DNA from 2 places in the Mongoliitalea daihaiensis genome. Region 1 is predicted to be linked to the other one. Evidence: riboswitches for the same ligand, from Rfam matches in the RefSeq annotation. Region 1 holds a riboswitch; the other holds the start of a gene.
What was found. A riboswitch is a leader RNA that binds a small molecule or an ion and turns the genes downstream of it on or off. The one in region 1 is predicted to bind S-adenosylmethionine.
Positions count from the first base shown of each region.

Region 2: another riboswitch for S-adenosylmethionine. It lies ahead of IPZ59_RS11850 (homoserine O-acetyltransferase family protein); the one in region 1 lies ahead of IPZ59_RS11180 (trans-sulfuration enzyme family protein).

Region 1 covers NZ_CP063779.1:2,657,393-2,665,602, reverse strand. The annotation lists gene IPZ59_RS11200 (outer membrane beta-barrel protein) at 118-702, opposite strand; gene msrB (peptide-methionine (R)-S-oxide reductase MsrB) at 865-1,965, shown strand; gene IPZ59_RS11190 (alpha-ketoglutarate-dependent dioxygenase AlkB family protein) at 1,954-2,553, opposite strand; gene IPZ59_RS11185 (hypothetical protein) at 2,654-3,064, shown strand; SAM riboswitch class I at 3,176-3,278, shown strand; gene IPZ59_RS11180 (trans-sulfuration enzyme family protein) at 3,484-4,653, shown strand; gene IPZ59_RS11175 (hypothetical protein) at 5,007-5,258, opposite strand; gene IPZ59_RS11170 (endonuclease/exonuclease/phosphatase family protein) at 5,484-6,326, opposite strand; gene bglX (beta-glucosidase BglX) at 6,333-8,210, opposite strand, start outside.
Region 2 covers NZ_CP063779.1:2,817,386-2,825,595, forward strand. The annotation lists gene IPZ59_RS11830 (efflux RND transporter permease subunit) at 1-2,146, shown strand, start outside; gene IPZ59_RS11835 (UpxY family transcription antiterminator) at 2,280-2,780, shown strand; gene IPZ59_RS11840 (VOC family protein) at 2,777-3,169, opposite strand; gene IPZ59_RS11845 (DUF4221 family protein) at 3,297-4,415, shown strand; gene IPZ59_RS11850 (homoserine O-acetyltransferase family protein) at 4,419-5,474, opposite strand; SAM riboswitch class I at 5,612-5,721, opposite strand; gene IPZ59_RS11855 (succinate dehydrogenase/fumarate reductase iron-sulfur subunit) at 5,798-6,529, opposite strand; gene IPZ59_RS11860 (fumarate reductase/succinate dehydrogenase flavoprotein subunit) at 6,532-8,210, opposite strand, start outside.

The DNA of each region.
Region 1 (8,210 bases):
ATTTCATGAAATAGAGAAGGTCTGCACTAACCCAAGGTTTTCATAGAAATCCAAGAAACCTCATTGAGTTCAAACTCCTTCTTCGATTTATGCGCTTTCTGCGAGCGTCATTTCATGCTAAAACTTAATCGACAGTCCCAACATTAAATTCTGGAAAGCAAAATCTCCGTTACCGGTGAATACATCATCAATCACAATGGTTTGTCCATTCAGCACACGCTGATAACGGAGGTCAATTCCTAAATTTCCGAAATTCAGACCAATCCCAAACTGATAACCGGCATTCCATTTATCAAATTCAAAAGGTCTTAATTCATCTTGGATATAATAATGCATAGCAGGACCTGCAAATACAGAAATGATAGGCCCTAGTACATTCACTCCAAGCAGTAAAGGCGCATCCAATAATTGGGTTTTAAAAACCTCTGAATTGACTTCTGAGCGGACTTGCGTGTAATTCAATTCCGGACGTAGAAAGATTGGACCCAAATTTACTTTTCCAAACATTCCTAGGTTGAAGCCTACGTTGTCCATTGGACTTCCCCATGCCAAACCTGCATCTTTGAAATACTGTCCACTAGAATTGTAATTGACACCACCTCGGATTCCAAAGCCTCCTGATGTTTGTGCATATACTTGTTGGGTAAAAGACAGGAACAGTAGACCTGCCATGGCGAAGGTTAATTGAAGGATTTTTTTCATAGTGCTTTTTGTTAATAGTTGGTAAAAGATGGAAATCTTACAAACACCTGCATCTATTTCATAGTTTTAACTCGTAGATAAAACCAAATAAAATATTGACTTCCTCAGAACGATGCCTTTTCCAAAATCGTGCCTGAAAATAAAATTATAATCAAAAGACCTATGCGCTCAATAAAAGTTCAGTTTAGTTACCTAGTACTTGGGATAGCCTTGCTATTCTCACAATGTTCTTCAGCTGAGAACAAACAACTTCAACCAGAAGATACATCAGCTGATGCTGCTACGCTCTCAAATACTCGTTCGTTAGCAACTTTCGCAGGTGGCTGCTTTTGGTGTATTGAAGCACCATTTGAAGGAATCAATGGGGTAATTTCAGTTGTATCCGGCTATGCAGGAGGAAAGGAAAAAAACCCAAGCTACTCAGATGTATCTTCCGGCAAAACGAGTCATCGGGAATCTGTACAAATCACATTTAATCCTGATGTTATTTCTTACTCGGAATTGGTAGACATCTTCTTTCAGCAATTCGATCCAACCGATGAAGGAGGTTCATTTTATGATAGAGGCTTCCAGTATTCTTCGGCCATTTTCTACCATGACAAAACCCAAAAAGAAGTAGCTGAGAAAGCAATCAAAGCATTGGACCAAGCGAAAATCTTTGATAAACCAATTGTCACTCCTGTAATCAAATTCACCAACTTCTACGAAGCTGAGGAATATCATCAGGATTATTACAAAAAAGAACCAGGAGAATATTATGCCTACAGAAGAGGTTCAGGAAGAGATGCATTCATCGCCAAACATTGGCCAGTGAATTTATCAGATCAGTATAAAAAACCTAATGATGCAGAGTTGAAAAAGCGCTTAACCAAGTTGCAATACGATGTTACGATGCACGAAGCGACTGAGCGCGCTTGGAACAATACGTACAATGATAACAAAGAAAAAGGCATTTATGTCTGCATTGTTTCAGGTGCTCCTCTATTCAGCAGTGCCGACAAATATGAAAGTTATTCTGGGTGGCCTTCTTTTACTAAACCAATTGACGCTCGGTTGATTGACAAGCCGACAGACTCAACTTATGGTATGCTACGAGTGGAAGTCCGAAGCAAATTAGGCGAATCACACTTAGGCCATGTATTCAATGATGGGCCGGAACCAACCAATCTTCGCTATTGCATGAATTCTGCTGCTATGAAGTTTATACCCTTAGCAGATATGGATAAAGAAGGTTATGGAACCTACAAATGGTTAGTACAGTAATTTTCGAAAAGTTAAATTAATTCTACCCCCCAAAACCTTTTTGGTTTTGGGGATTTGATGTTCCCAATAGTGCTGACACTCCCCCTTCATTAAGAGCAGCGATCCATTTTCCAAGGCTATAGATTGCTTCATCGATTTTGTTTGATAGTGCCGCAATTGAAATGCTCTGGATGCCCCAAAACTTACGGATGCAATAGTTGGGTTTTCTCCGAGAACTTTTTCATTATCCCTATGCCAGCCCATACTATCAGCCCCATGACGGTAATAATTCAATAAAACATGGGTGAAGGTCTCCTCAGACACTTGCTCCACGGCCTTTTTGATTTCTAACAAAAAATCTGTCCATGCAACAGGAATCATTTCAATGCCAGAGTATCCATAGGGTCTCTCAGGATCACCATACAAAGCTGTGAGTCTAGGTTGCATCACTTGTTTGCCAAACATCCATATAGGTTCTTGCTTCCAAGCAATTTCCTGTGTCAAACGATGCCAATAAGTCCTGCACTGTTCATCACTGAAAAATGCTTGATAATAGAAGGCCTCCCCTTGGGCGGGTAATAAATTACGATCCGATGAAAACTGAAACATTTGCATGGTATTGAAATAAAATTTGAGGACAGAATGTTTTTAAGATTGTAAAATGAAAGCAGCTTTTCTTACATTTATTGGAATTTAAACACAGCATATCATGGGAAAATTTTTAAAAGTAAGCATTCCAATAATCATCCTCGTATTGGTAGCCTTGGTATATTGGCGATATTTCTTCGTATTCGGAGAAGGAGTCAAAGGAGGAACACTCAATTATTTTGAAAAAAAAGGATTTGTTTTTAAGACTTGGGAAGGACGCTTGGTTCAGGATGGCTTTCAAAGTCCATCGGCAGGTGCTCTTCAAAGTAATGAATTTAGATTCAGTGCCCAAGGAGATGAAGTAGCCCAGCAATTGGAAAGAGCAAGTGGTCGCTTTGTGGAACTACGCTACAAGGAATATCTGAGCCCACTTCCTTGGAGAGGAGCTGCAAAATTTGTGGTCTACGAAGTTTTAGAAGTAGGAGATCGGGAGACCAATTCCAAGAAAGATATTCCAGCGATGACCAACTAGCCTTTCGAGACTCTTTGATCATATAGATTCAAAGGACATTCTCTTGAAAAGCCATTAACAAATTTGCTTTTCAAGGAGACTGTCCTTTTCTTTGTGCCAGATTCTTTATCGAATTTATAAAGAAGAGGTAAGAGACCAGGCTCCGTGACCCTCTGGCAACCATTCCCCCTCAAGGAAAAGGTGCCAAAACCTGCCCCTAGGGGAACTATAAATTGACGATTATGTACAAAACAATTACTACCTTCAACCTTACTTTCTTTCCTTTATCGGAACATCTTACCGGTATTTTTAATGGATCTACTAGCAGGCGTCATACAAGCGCAAGCGAGTATAGGAGTAATTTAGATCGTCATCACCTACCCTTACCAGTATCCTTCCATAGTTTAAAAAAAACAATAACTCATTGATTAAGCAATCCCATGTCTAATTTTGAAACCAACGCTATCCGAAATATCCCTAGTAATCCCAATCAACGGGAGCACTCCATCCCTATTTCATTGACCTCTTCTTTTACCTTTGAAAGTGCAGAAGAAGCCCGTCAACTGTTTGCCGAAGAAGTGGAGGGAAATATCTATTCCCGATACTCCAATCCTAATACTGCAGAATTGATTCATAAATTATGCGTGGCTGAAGAAACGGAAGCGGGAATCGCCACTGCCTCAGGAATGGCAGCAATGTTTGGTTCAATAGCATCTCTTTTACAGCAGGGAGACCATATCTTGGCTGCACGCTCCTTATTTGGATCTACACACCAACTGTTGACTAAAGTATTTCCTAAATGGGGCATAACCTCCACCTATGGGGATATTTCAGACTATCAAAATTGGGATCAGTTAGTGCAGCCAACTACCAAAATGCTTTTTTTAGAAACGCCATCCAATCCAGGTTTGGAGATCATTGATTTGGAATGGGCTGGAAAATTTGCTGCTGCCCATAACCTAATTTTGGTGGTCGACAATTGCTTTGCCACCCCTTATCTGCAGCAACCTGCCAAATGGGGAGCCCATATAGTGACACATTCAGCAACAAAATTCATTGACGGACAAGGACGAGTGTTGGGAGGATTGATTTTGGGAACTAAGGAATTGATGGATGAAGTCACTTACTTCACCCGACACACTGGACCTTCTATGTCTCCTTTCAATGCTTGGGTGTTGTCAAAAAGCATGGAGACTTTGGCCGTGAGAATGGACAGGCATTGCAGCAATGCATTGGCAGTAGCTTCATACTTCCAAGAAAGTAAGGATATAGAATTTGTCAAATATCCATTTCTTCCTAGCCATCCCCAGTATGAGCTAGCAAAAAAGCAAATGAAATTGGGGGGCGGTATCATCACGCTCAATCTACATGGTGGTTTGGTGAGAGCCCAACGCTTCATTGATCAGTTACAGATGATTTCTATCACGCCCAATCTCGGTGATAGCCGCAGCATTGTCACCCATCCTGCCTCCACTACTCATAGCAAACTTAGTCCGGAAGAGCGTGCTCTGGTAAGGATCACCGATGGTTTGGTACGGATTTCGGTAGGTCTGGAGCATCAGGATGATATTATTGCTGATATTGAGCGGGCGTTGGAGAAGTCGAGGTAAGATATTGGAATAGATTGATTTTGAGGGGTAGAGAGTGATATGTACTGACGCGATATAAATTGATACATGGTTAGCGGCGATGTAATTGTGCGTGTTAAATAGACGATTAATCTTTGAAAAACACCCGCTGCCTGCTGTCCGAGATTTGCAATCTCGGACTGGAGATAATGGGGATTTGCATTCCCTCTTTATTTGTGTAATTCATGTAGGGAATTTATGGGATTTTTGGTCAGGGGTGTAGCGGATTATGCTTTTCATGCGTACTAGCTATAATCAGACTGTTGACAGATGAAAAATCCAATCAAACTACTATTCTTACTCTGTTTTTTATTGACAAGTTCCTGCGAATTGTTTCACCGCAATGATCCTTTGATATGCACTTTAGACACAGCTTTTTGTAATCCTTTGTTACTAGATGACCAAGATAAGATAGGGATTCCTGTAGATGCTTTTCTAGGGAGCTTACCTTCTAATCTATCTGAAACAGAAATAGTCGATAGACTTAAAAAATGGATAATTTGTAAAAGTTGTGTAGTCTCTATTGATTTTTCTTGTGTTTCTTGTTTGTTTTCATTTCCTCCCCAAAGCCGAATAGGATTTTCCATCACAAAAGATGGTCAGAGACAAACCTTAGCACTTGATATACTGATGAGCGAACAGCCGAGGTTTATGAGGGTATTTGAGCTCTTGGATTGATTAGTTGATCGAGTAAGAAAGCCTACTTGCTCAGCTAAGTTATAAAAAATCAATATTTCCATCATCAAAAATTAGTACCGATTCATTCAAACCCTTCATCCTCTTAACGCAAATTTAAAGGCTCCTGATTGAGTCTATTTGAACCATATTCTTGCAAAAACCGGAAAGTGATCAGAGGGGTATTTTTTTCCATAATTGTCAGACAAAACAGCATATTTTGTTACACCTATTTGCTCACTGACAAAAATATAATCAATCCTTCTATCGGGCATCATGTCCCAGTTAAAGGCATTAAACGTACCGATAGGCCCATGAGGCGCTTGCTCTGACAGCTCATAACTATCCTTTAAAAAATCAGATTGAATGATGGTCTTATACGCTATGTTATCAGGTGTCACATTCAAATCTCCCATGAAAATAACTGGATCGTTCTTACTATTAAGCTCTTTAATTTTTCCCATGATCAGTTTACTGCTTTCTTCTCTAGCTTTTTGTCCAACATGATCATAGTGGGCATTGAATACCCAAAAAACGATCCCCTCCTCTGTTTGAAATTGACCAAAAGAGCAAATTCTATTCATGGCAGCATCCCAACCGACGCTTGGAATAGTTGGAGTTTCAGATAACCAAAAGTCTCCCTTTTGAAGTAATTTAAATGTGAGGGGATCATAAAATATTGCACTATGCTCCCCTGTATTTCCACCATCATCTCTGCCACTTCCTATAAATGCATACCCTAAATTTTGTGCAAGATCTTCAAGCTGATTATTCAGCCCTTCTTGTGTACCAAAAATGGCTATCTCATGAAAATTGATCAAGGAAACTAAATGGGGCAATCTATCTTTCCATAAATTACCTGTGTCTCCAGGATTATCAAACCTTATATTATAGCTTGCAATTGTGTAAGATTGGGCCATTAAGGCATTGGTATACCCGATCAATATCAGAGCAAAGATGATCGACATGTAGTTCTTCATAGTCTTCTAATTTTTCCAGCTAATTGTTTTGGATTTTACTTGTTGAGAATCACCTCCTATCATAATTTCAAAATCACCAGATTCCCAAACATAATTTAAGTCATAGTCATAAAACTTCAAATGCTTCACGGTGATTTCAAATTCAACCAGCTTGGTCTGTCCTATCTCTAATTGGATTTTCTGAAATCCTTTGAGCTCCTTGACTGGCCTCGTGACACTAGCAACTTTATCTCTGATGTAGAGCTGGACAACTTCTTGACCACTATATTGACCTATATTGGTCACTGGAATTTTAACTAACAATTTATCATCTCCTTTCAGCTCCACTTTATTAAACTCCATTTCTCCATACTGAAATGAAGTATAACTCAATCCAAATCCAAATGGATACAGTGGCTCATTAGTCACATCGAGATAATTGGACCTGAATTTCTCAAACCACTTTCCTTCTGCAAGAGGTCTCCCAGTATTTTTATGGTTGTAATAAAGAGGAATCTGACCAACATTTTGAGGAAATGTCATCGTTAATTTACCGGAAGGGTTTACTTCTCCAAATAAGGCATCAGCAATAGCATCCCCTGCTTCTGAACCAGCAAACCAAACATTTAAAATTGCTGGAATATTTTCCTTCTCCCATCCCAAACCAATCGGTCTTCCTGTAAAAAGAACTACTATCACAGGTTTACCTGTCTTATGAAGAGCTTTTAGTAAGTTTCTTTGATTTTCAGGAAGTTCTATAGTTGTCAGACTGGAGGACTCCCCACTCATTTCAGCTGATTCACCTACTGCTGCTATAATGACATCGGCATCTTTGGCAGCTACTAAAGCTTCCTCTATCAATATTTGTTCTGATCTAGGATCCCTATAGGTCGGTTTTCCAAAAATACTCACTCTTGACTCCAACAGAGAGTCGACAACCACATTTGATCCTTTGGCATAGGAAATTAAAGCCCCATCTCCCAAGGCATTTTCAAGACCTTTTCTTAAAGAAATGGACTCGCCGAAGTTGCCAGCAACAGACCATGTTCCGGACATGTTTTCGGCATTGTCTGCCATGGGACCCACTAAGGCAATTTTACTACCTTTCTTAAGTGGTAATGTTCCATTGTCGTTTTTCAACAAAACAAAGGTCTGAGAGGCAATTTCTCTTGCTCTTTTTCTGTTATCATCGCTGAAAACTTCCTTTTTTGCTCTTTCAGGATCCGCATATCGATAAGGATCCTCAAACAATCCCAATTTTAATTTTGCTATTAGAATTCTTCTACAGGCATCATCGATATCTTTTTCTGAAATCTTCCCTTGTTGAAGAGCGCTTTTTAACGTAGTAAGGAAGCCTTCACTTACCATATCCATATCTACTCCTGCTTTCAAAGCCAATGCCGACACATGGTCCAAATCTCCGATCCCGTGGTCAATCATTTCTTCAATAGCTGTGTAGTCAGTAACTACGAAGCCATCAAATCCCCAATCCTCTCGTAATACTTGTGTCATCAACCATCTATTAGCACTTGCGGGTATTCCATCCACCTCATTGAATGCCGTCATTACTGTACCTACCCCAGCATCGATTGCAGCTTTGTAAGGAGGAAAGTATTCATTATACATTCGGATCTTACTCATATCAACCGTATTATAATCCCTTCCAGCCTCTCCTGCTCCATACAAGGCAAAATGCTTTACACAAGCCATTATGGTATTTTCCAAACTCAGATCATTCCCTTGATAACCCTCCACCATTGCTTTGGCTATCTGTGAAGCAAGATAGGGATCTTCTCCATTTCCTTCTGAAACTCTCCCCCATCTAGGATCTCTGGAGATATCAGTCATAGGTGAAAAAGTCCAGCTAATCCCATCAGCACTTGCCTCATTGGCTGCAATCCTAGC
Region 2 (8,210 bases), 160 kb from region 1:
TATCTATCGCTTAATGCAGGAAGGAAAGAGTCCCATACGAGCTGCCAAAGAGGGTGTGGGGGAAGTTGCATGGCCAATCATTACTTCTACGGCTACCACGTTGGCAGCATTTATGCCGTTGGCTTTTTGGGATGATATTATTGGAGAGTTTATGAAGTATCTCCCGATCACCCTGATAATTGTGCTTTCTTCCTCGCTATTTGTAGCCTTGGTTGTCAATCCTGTGTTGACATCCTTATTTATGAAAGTGCAGGAAGTGGAGTCTGTAAAACCCAAAACTAAAAATGTATTGATAGCTATAGTTTTTGGTGTGATGGGTATCATTAGCTACTTGGCTGGATCCATTACATTTGGGAACTTATTCACTATAGTAGCCATTCTGACAGTTTTTAATGTCTATGCATTAAGGCCTGCGATCCGATGGTTTCAAAATGTGTTTTTGGTCAAATTGGAAACATTGTATGAAAACACGCTGGTTTTTGCACTTAGAGGTAAGAACCCTTACTTCTTTTTTGCGGGCATTAATCTTCTGTTAGTTTTATCAATTGTATTATTGGGAGTTCGCTCACCGAAAGTGCTCTTTTTCCCTGATAATCAGCCTTCTTTGGTAAATGTATTCATTGAAAATCCTATAGGTACAGATACAGAGGCTACCAATGATTTTATGATCGGTATGGAAGATGAGCTTTTGACCTTGATGGAACCTTACAGTGCCGTTGTGGAGTCCATCATTTCCCAAGTGGGTCAAGGAACAGGAGATCAGTCCGAAGGGCCGAGTACTGCTAATACGCCCCACAAGGCAAAAGTCACTATCAGCTTTGTCGAATATCAATATCGTCAAGGGGTAAATACGAACAAAATCATGGAAGAAATCCGTGAGTTAGCGGATCAATATCCAGGTGTTTTGATTACAGTAGATAAGCAAACGAATGGCCCCCCTGTAGGCAAGCCAATCAATATTGAAGTAAGCGGCGAGGACTTTGGAAAATTAATTGTTTTTGAAGGTCAGTTAAGAGAAGCATTGATTTCGGCAAATATTCCTGGTATTGAAGAATTAAAATCTGATTTAGAGCTTGGAAGTCCAGAAGTAGTATTGAATATTGATCGGGAGAATGCCCGTAGATTCGGATTATCAACTTCTCAGATTGCCACTGAATTGAGAACAGCTTTGTTTGGACAGGAAGTTTCCAAGTTTAAAGAGGGTGAGGATGATTTCCCAATTCAACTCCGGTTGAAAGATGAATATCGCTATGATTTGGCATCACTTGTAAATAAGAAAATCAATTTCCGTGATAAGCTAGGTAACAAAAAAGAAGTGCCTATTTCAGCAGTTGCTAAATTAGAGTATGGCTCTACATTTGGATCGGTCAAACGTAAAGATTTGAACAAGGTTATTACCATCTTCTCCAATGTATTAGATGGATACAATCCTACAGAGATCAATAATGAATTGAAGCAGCTTGTTGCCAACTACTCCGTTCCGGATGGAATATCGGTTAAATTCACAGGTGAACAGGAAGAACAAGCAAAATCTACGGAGTTTTTGATGAGAGCCTTGTTTATTGCTGTTTCTGTAATATTCCTGATTATTGTCGCTCAGTTTAATTCGGTAACCACACCATTTATCATTATGGCTTCAGTTGTCCTGAGTACCATTGGTGTATTCTTAGGCCTAGTTATTTTCAACATGGATTTTGTGGTAATTATGACTGGTATTGGAATCATTTCCTTAGCGGGTGTCGTTGTCAACAATGCCATCGTCTTGATTGACTATACCAATTTGGTGCGTGAGCGAAGAAGAGAGGAACTAGGAATCAAAGAAGGTGAATACCTTTCTTACCAAGAGTTGCTGAATAGTATTATTCAGGGTGGTAAAACTAGGCTAAGACCAGTATTGCTGACAGCAATTACAACTGTACTAGGACTTATCCCACTTGCTATCGGGATGAATATCAACTTTGCTACATTGCTGAGTGAATTTGATCCACAATTCTATATTGGAGGAGATAATGCAGATTTCTGGGGACCGATGGCATGGACTGTAATATTTGGTCTAACCTTTGCAACCTTCCTTACGTTAGTAATTGTACCTGTCATGTATTTGTTGGCGGACAAACTGAATATGCTTATTCGCAGATTTAAATAACATGATTTAATAAAGGTTGGTGGTTTTTAATTGTTTAAACCCTTGAGATAATAGCTCAAGGGTTTTTTACTTTTAAGGACGTGGAAAGAGACTTCTTTTTTGATTACTTTTGAAGCTGCTAGGAATAAAAATTATGAGTGATTTGAATTGGTTTGTGCTATATACAACCTCCCGAGCGGAGAAGAAAGTGGCGCAACGATTACAAGAAAAAGGATTGGAAGTGTACTTGCCATTGATAGAAGAGTTGCGTCAATGGTCTGATCGTAAAAAGAAAGTTCAAAAAGCCCTATTCAATGGGTATTTGTTTGTTAAAACAAGCAGAACCAATCTTTGGGAATCCTTGCAGGTACCTGGTGCTGTGAAGTTTGTTCATTTTGCAGGTGAGCATGCTACTGTACGAGAGGAAGAAATCAAAACCATTCAACGGATTTTGGAAACAGGTGTAGCAGTTGAGACCGAATCTGGTGAAATAGAAAAAGGTCAGCTAGTGAAAATTGTAGGAGGTGCTTTGGAAGGAATGGAAGGGGAGTGCATCAATAAAGGGAATAAGGACTATTTCATCATCCGCATTCCAGGGATTGCTCAAAATATGCTAGTAAACCTTCCCCGAAAGTTTTTGCAGGTAATGCCCTAATATTCCCAAATTCCTTTGGGTACGATCTCCAATACGTGCCCAAAAGGGTCTTCAAAATAAAAACTTTGAAGATTATCTCTCCAGCCTTGTTCATGTGTGATATTGATGCCCTTAGCCAATAGCTTTGATTTTGTTTGTAGATAATCTTTTTTATTGACTTCGAATGCGATGTGCTGCTTGCCTTTAGCATAATGCGCTGGGAGTGAAGTCTCTTTAGCTGTCACCTCAGGAATAAAGCATAGTAAGACAGAAGTACCACAGCGAAAGAAAATATGCCTTCCACTTACTTTTGAAATCATGGGCATTTCCAACGTGTCACCATAGAAATCCTCTGCCAAATCCAAATCGGAAATGTACAAGCAAATTTCTTTGATTTGTGTGAATTTCATGGGATTAAACTAGTAAAAAAGTAAGATTTGTCCAATGAAATTTGTTTGAGCTTATGTCTGTACATGTAAGTGGTTAAAAAATTAGTTGCATAGTTGAAACTTAATTTTTAAATTTAAATTAAAAACGATGATTCGACACTTTTTCTTCGCTGTAATTGGATTGCTGCTGCTATCCTGTGGTACTAAATCCGACAAAATCGATGCGCTCATTTTTGAATTGACAGGACAAACCAAGCAGCTCCAGTTACCAGAAGGTTGGGGACAGTTTAATCTTGGATGGAGGGTGTCGCCCGCTGGCAACATCTTAGTGATTAACAATCCTACTTCGGAAATTGCCATTTATAAGGACATTGAGGATGCATCTCCTTTGGTTATCAAGTTAGAAGAAGATGGTCCAGATGGTTTAGACGGACCTAGACAGGATATTCAATGGGGGTATGATGAGTCATTTTGGGTTTCGACTTTTGGCGATAAACTAATTCAATTCGATGCAGAAGGCACTATTCTTCAACGGGTTTCTATACCCACTGAGAGGCTTTTGGCTCAAAATGTTTCACTTTTGAATTTTAATTTTATTGTGGAGGAATCTAGTATTTACTTTCCTGCGGCACCGTTGACATTTGCTTGGAATACCTTAAGTGTAGAAGAAATTCAAAAAACACCTAATTTGCTTCGTTTGGATTTGGAATCGAATGAAATCAGTGTTGTTTCCACTTACTCTACCGATTTTTTAGGAACTAACCTGAATAAAAATATCATGCCTACCTTATTTAGAGGACTGAATGGTGCAGTAATCATCAATCACAATTTTAAGGATATTTGGGCCTTCCAAGAAGGAGAATTGCTGCAAAAAGAAGTTTCTTTTAGTCAATTTTCCCCTATGCCTCCTTCCTCTTCAAAAGATATTTTTGAAGATATGGATGAAATTATGCGGTTGTTAAATTATTCAGATGCTTATTGGGAGCTCTTTCCATTACCAAAACAGCAATTGCTTGCTAGAATTGTAAAGTTTGAGGAAAAACCTGAAGAAGAGGTTTTTGGAATGGAATTTATTCCTTCCAAATGGGGAATGATTTTGGTGAACTCTACCTATGAAAAGCAAGGTGAATTCTTGTTTCCTTCAAATTCCTACAATCCTCAATTACTTTATTCCGATCTGGCAGGAATGTGGGTTTGCACGACACATCCCAACCGAGCGGATATAGAAGAGGGCGTATTGGTCTTCGAGCTTTTGATTACCAAGTAACCCTCAAAGCGTATCTTCTAAATAGAAACTACTGAGAATATAACTCATTTGTTCATATTCTATAAGAAATGCATCATGTCCCAAATGAGAGCTAATTTCCCGATAGGTTCCTTTGGGTACATTCTTAGCAATGAATTGGGATTCTTCCTTTAAAAACAGCATATCGGTATCCACCCCAATGGCCAAAACCTTGCTAGGTATTTGTTGTAAGGCTAATGTCAGTCCGCCTCTTTTTCTTCCCAAGTCATGGGAGTCCATCGATTTGCTCAAGGCCCAGTAAGAAAAAGCATTGAAGCGCTGGGAAAGTTTCTGACCTTGGTATTGGAGGTAAGAGGAGATGCGGTAGTTGTCCAGTTTTTCTTCTTGATCTTCTTGTTTGAGTTCAAAATCTTTGGGATGCCGATAGGAAAGCATGGCTATGGCGCGTGCTGTCTTGAGGCCTTCTTTGCCAGCATTTGGCTGCCGTTCGCCCCAGGTACAATCAGAAGCGATGGCCATTCGCTGCGTTTCGTTAAAGCCCCGTATCCATGGCGTAGCTTTGGCATTAGATGCTATGATAATGCTGTGTCTAACTCGATCTTGGAGGAGATATGACCATTCCAATCCTACTTGACCTCCCAAGGAACCACCAATAATGGTGTCTATGCTCTCAATTTCAAGATGTTGTCTCAGCAAGTCCAAAGAATTCGCCATATCTCGGGGTGTGACATGCGGGAAGTCATAATAATAGAAATCTCCGGTAATTGGGTTCACTGAAAGGGGAGAGGTACTGCCATAACTGGAACCCAATAAATTAGCACAGATAATAAAATGCTTGGATGGATCATAGAAGCGGTCCTCACCGATGAGTCCACTCCACCAATCTGATACCTTTGCATCGCCTGTTAATGCATGGATAACCCATATCACATTGTCTTTGGAAGCATTGAGATTACCCATGGTCGTATAGGATAACTCAAATTCGGGTAAAACTTCTCCGGATTCTAGTGTAAAGGATTCACGATGGATAAAGGTATCTTGACTCATATCGATGGTATAATAACTGCTGATCAAATTCATGGGAAAGGTAAACTAAGAAGATGTAACACAAGTAAATGCGATTGGCCCAAAGCCAATGGAAGAAACGAATAGGATTAATCGTTTGCTTTTGAATAAGATGTGTTAATGCTGTATGGGTATACGTATCATAACTGTTGAATTTATAGTTCCGAAGGGAGATATTCCAATCGGCAGGAATTGGCACCTTTCCACACGGATGGTTGCCAGAGGGTCTCAGAGCCTGTCTCTCGCCTCTTCTATATAAATCCAAGCACTAAAAAGTGAAAGGATACTGCAAAGTAATAGTTGGAATTTGGATTATCCAACGATTACTAAATATTTTTTTAAGCTTTCCAATATTCTGAATTCATCCGTACGATATTCGCAACAGAAATCCCTTGTGGACAGACTGCTTCACAGGCTTTGGTCATGGTGCAAGAGCCAAAGCCTTCCGCATCCATTTGAGCTACCATGGATTTGACGCGCTTACCAGCTTCTACACTTCCTTGTGGCAACATGGCTAAATGACTGATTTTGGCCCCTGTAAAGAGAGCTGCACTGGCATTTTTACACATAGCTACACAAGCACCACAACCGATACATGCAGCTGAGTCAAAAGCTTCTTCGGCTAATTCATGTGAGATTCGGGTACTGTTAGCTTCAGGAGCTTGCCCTGTATTGACACTGATGTAGCCACCGGCCATGATGATACGATCAAAAGCTCTCCGGTCTATACAAAGGTCTTTTTTGATGGGGAAGGCTTTGGCACGGAAAGGCTCGATGACTAAAGTTTCTCCACTTTTAAAACTTCTCAAATGGGTTTGACAAGTAGTCACACCTTTTTCCGGGCTATGAATATTTCCATTGATAACAAAGCCACATTGTCCACAGATACCTTCTCTACAATCTGAGTCAAATGCTACAGGTTCCTTGCCTTCCAAAATGAGCTGCTCATTTAACACATCCAACATCTCTGGTACTGACATCTCTGGATGTAAATCAATCAACTCATACGTTTCAAATGATCCTTTGGATACATTGGATGCTTGTCTCCATATTTTTAATGTTAGTTTCATCATCAGGTGTAGGTACGTTCTTGTGGTTTGATAAATTCAAAATGTAAGTCTTCCTTGTGGAGTTTAAAGTTGCCATCTGCATATTCCCATGCAGATACAAATTGATAGTTTAAATCATCCCTTTTGGCTTCTCCTCCGGGAGTTTGATGTTCTACTCTAAAGTGTGCGCCACAGGATTCCTCGCGTTGCAAAGCATCGTGGAAGATTAACTGAGCAAGTTCTAAATAGTCTTCAACTCGGGCGGCTTTTTCCAATTCCATGTTCAATTGTTTGGCATTACCGGGGACTTTTAAATGGGTGTAGAATTCTTGTTGCAGGGCTTTGATTTTTTCAAGTCCTGCTTCCATGACGGATTTTTCACGAGCTAGCCCACATTCTTTGGTAAGGATGGTTCCTAATGCTCTGTGGAATTGTTCGGCAGTTTTATTACCGCCGATCTGAAGCAATCGTTGGATTCGTTTTTCGGTTTCTAAGCGTTCGATAGTGCCAAATTCATGATGTGGAGTTTCGGAAGGCTTTTCCCCTGCTAGGTAATTCATGACTGTATGCGGAGCAATAAAATACCCATCCACACATGCTTGTAGCAGGGAGTTGGCACCTAGCCTATTGGCTCCATGATCTGCAAAATTTGCTTCTCCTAGAACAAATAAACCCGGGATGGTGCTTTGTAATTCGTAATCTACCCATAATCCTCCCATCGAGAAATGAGCGGACGGTGATATCAGCATGGGGGAGCTATAAGTGTTGACCCCCGTAATCTTTTCATACATATCGAATAGATTGCCATAGCGTTTTTGGATGGTTTCTTTTCCATCTCGTTGAATAGCTGTCTGGAAATCCAAGTACACAGCATTTTTCATGGGTCCTACTCCTTTACCTGCATCAATTTGCTCTTTTGCAGCACGGGAGGAAATGTCTCTGGGAGCAAGGTTTCCATAGGAAGGATACTTTCGTTCAAGGTAATAATCCCTTTCTTCTTCTGGTATATCTTGAGGAGCTCTTGTATCGTGGGCTTTGAGCGGTACCCAGATTCTTCCATCATTGCGAAGAGACTCCGACATCAAGGTCAATTTGGATTGATGATTTCCCAGTTGAGGTAGGGAAGTAGGATGAAATTGTGTCCAACTTGGAGCAGCAAAATAAGCCCCTTTTCTATGCGCTCTCCAGATGGCTGAGCCATTACAATTCATTGCAAGTGTAGAAAGGTAGTAAATCTTGCCATATCCTCCGGTTGCTAAAATCACGGCATCTGCTTGATGAGTACTGAGCTCTCCAGTTTCCAAATTTCTAGCAATAATTCCTTTAGCTTTTCCATTCTCCAAGACCAAATCCATCATTTCATGACAGGTATTCAGTTGAACTTGCTGTAATGCAACTTGTCGCATCAAGGCTTGGTAGGCCCCTTGCAGCAATTGCTGTCCAGTCTGACCTCGAGCGTAGAATGTACGGCTAACTTGCACTCCTCCAAAAGATCTGTTGCTTAGATAGCCTCCATATTCCCTCGCAAAAGGTACTCCTTGTGCTACGGCTTGGTCTATCAAGGCCATGGAGCACTCTGCCATTCGGAAAACATTGGCTTCCCTCGACCGAAAATCACCTCCTTTGAGGGTGTCGTAAAACATACGCCACACACTGTCCCCGTCATTTTTGTAACCTTTAGCAGCATTGATGCCTCCTTGAG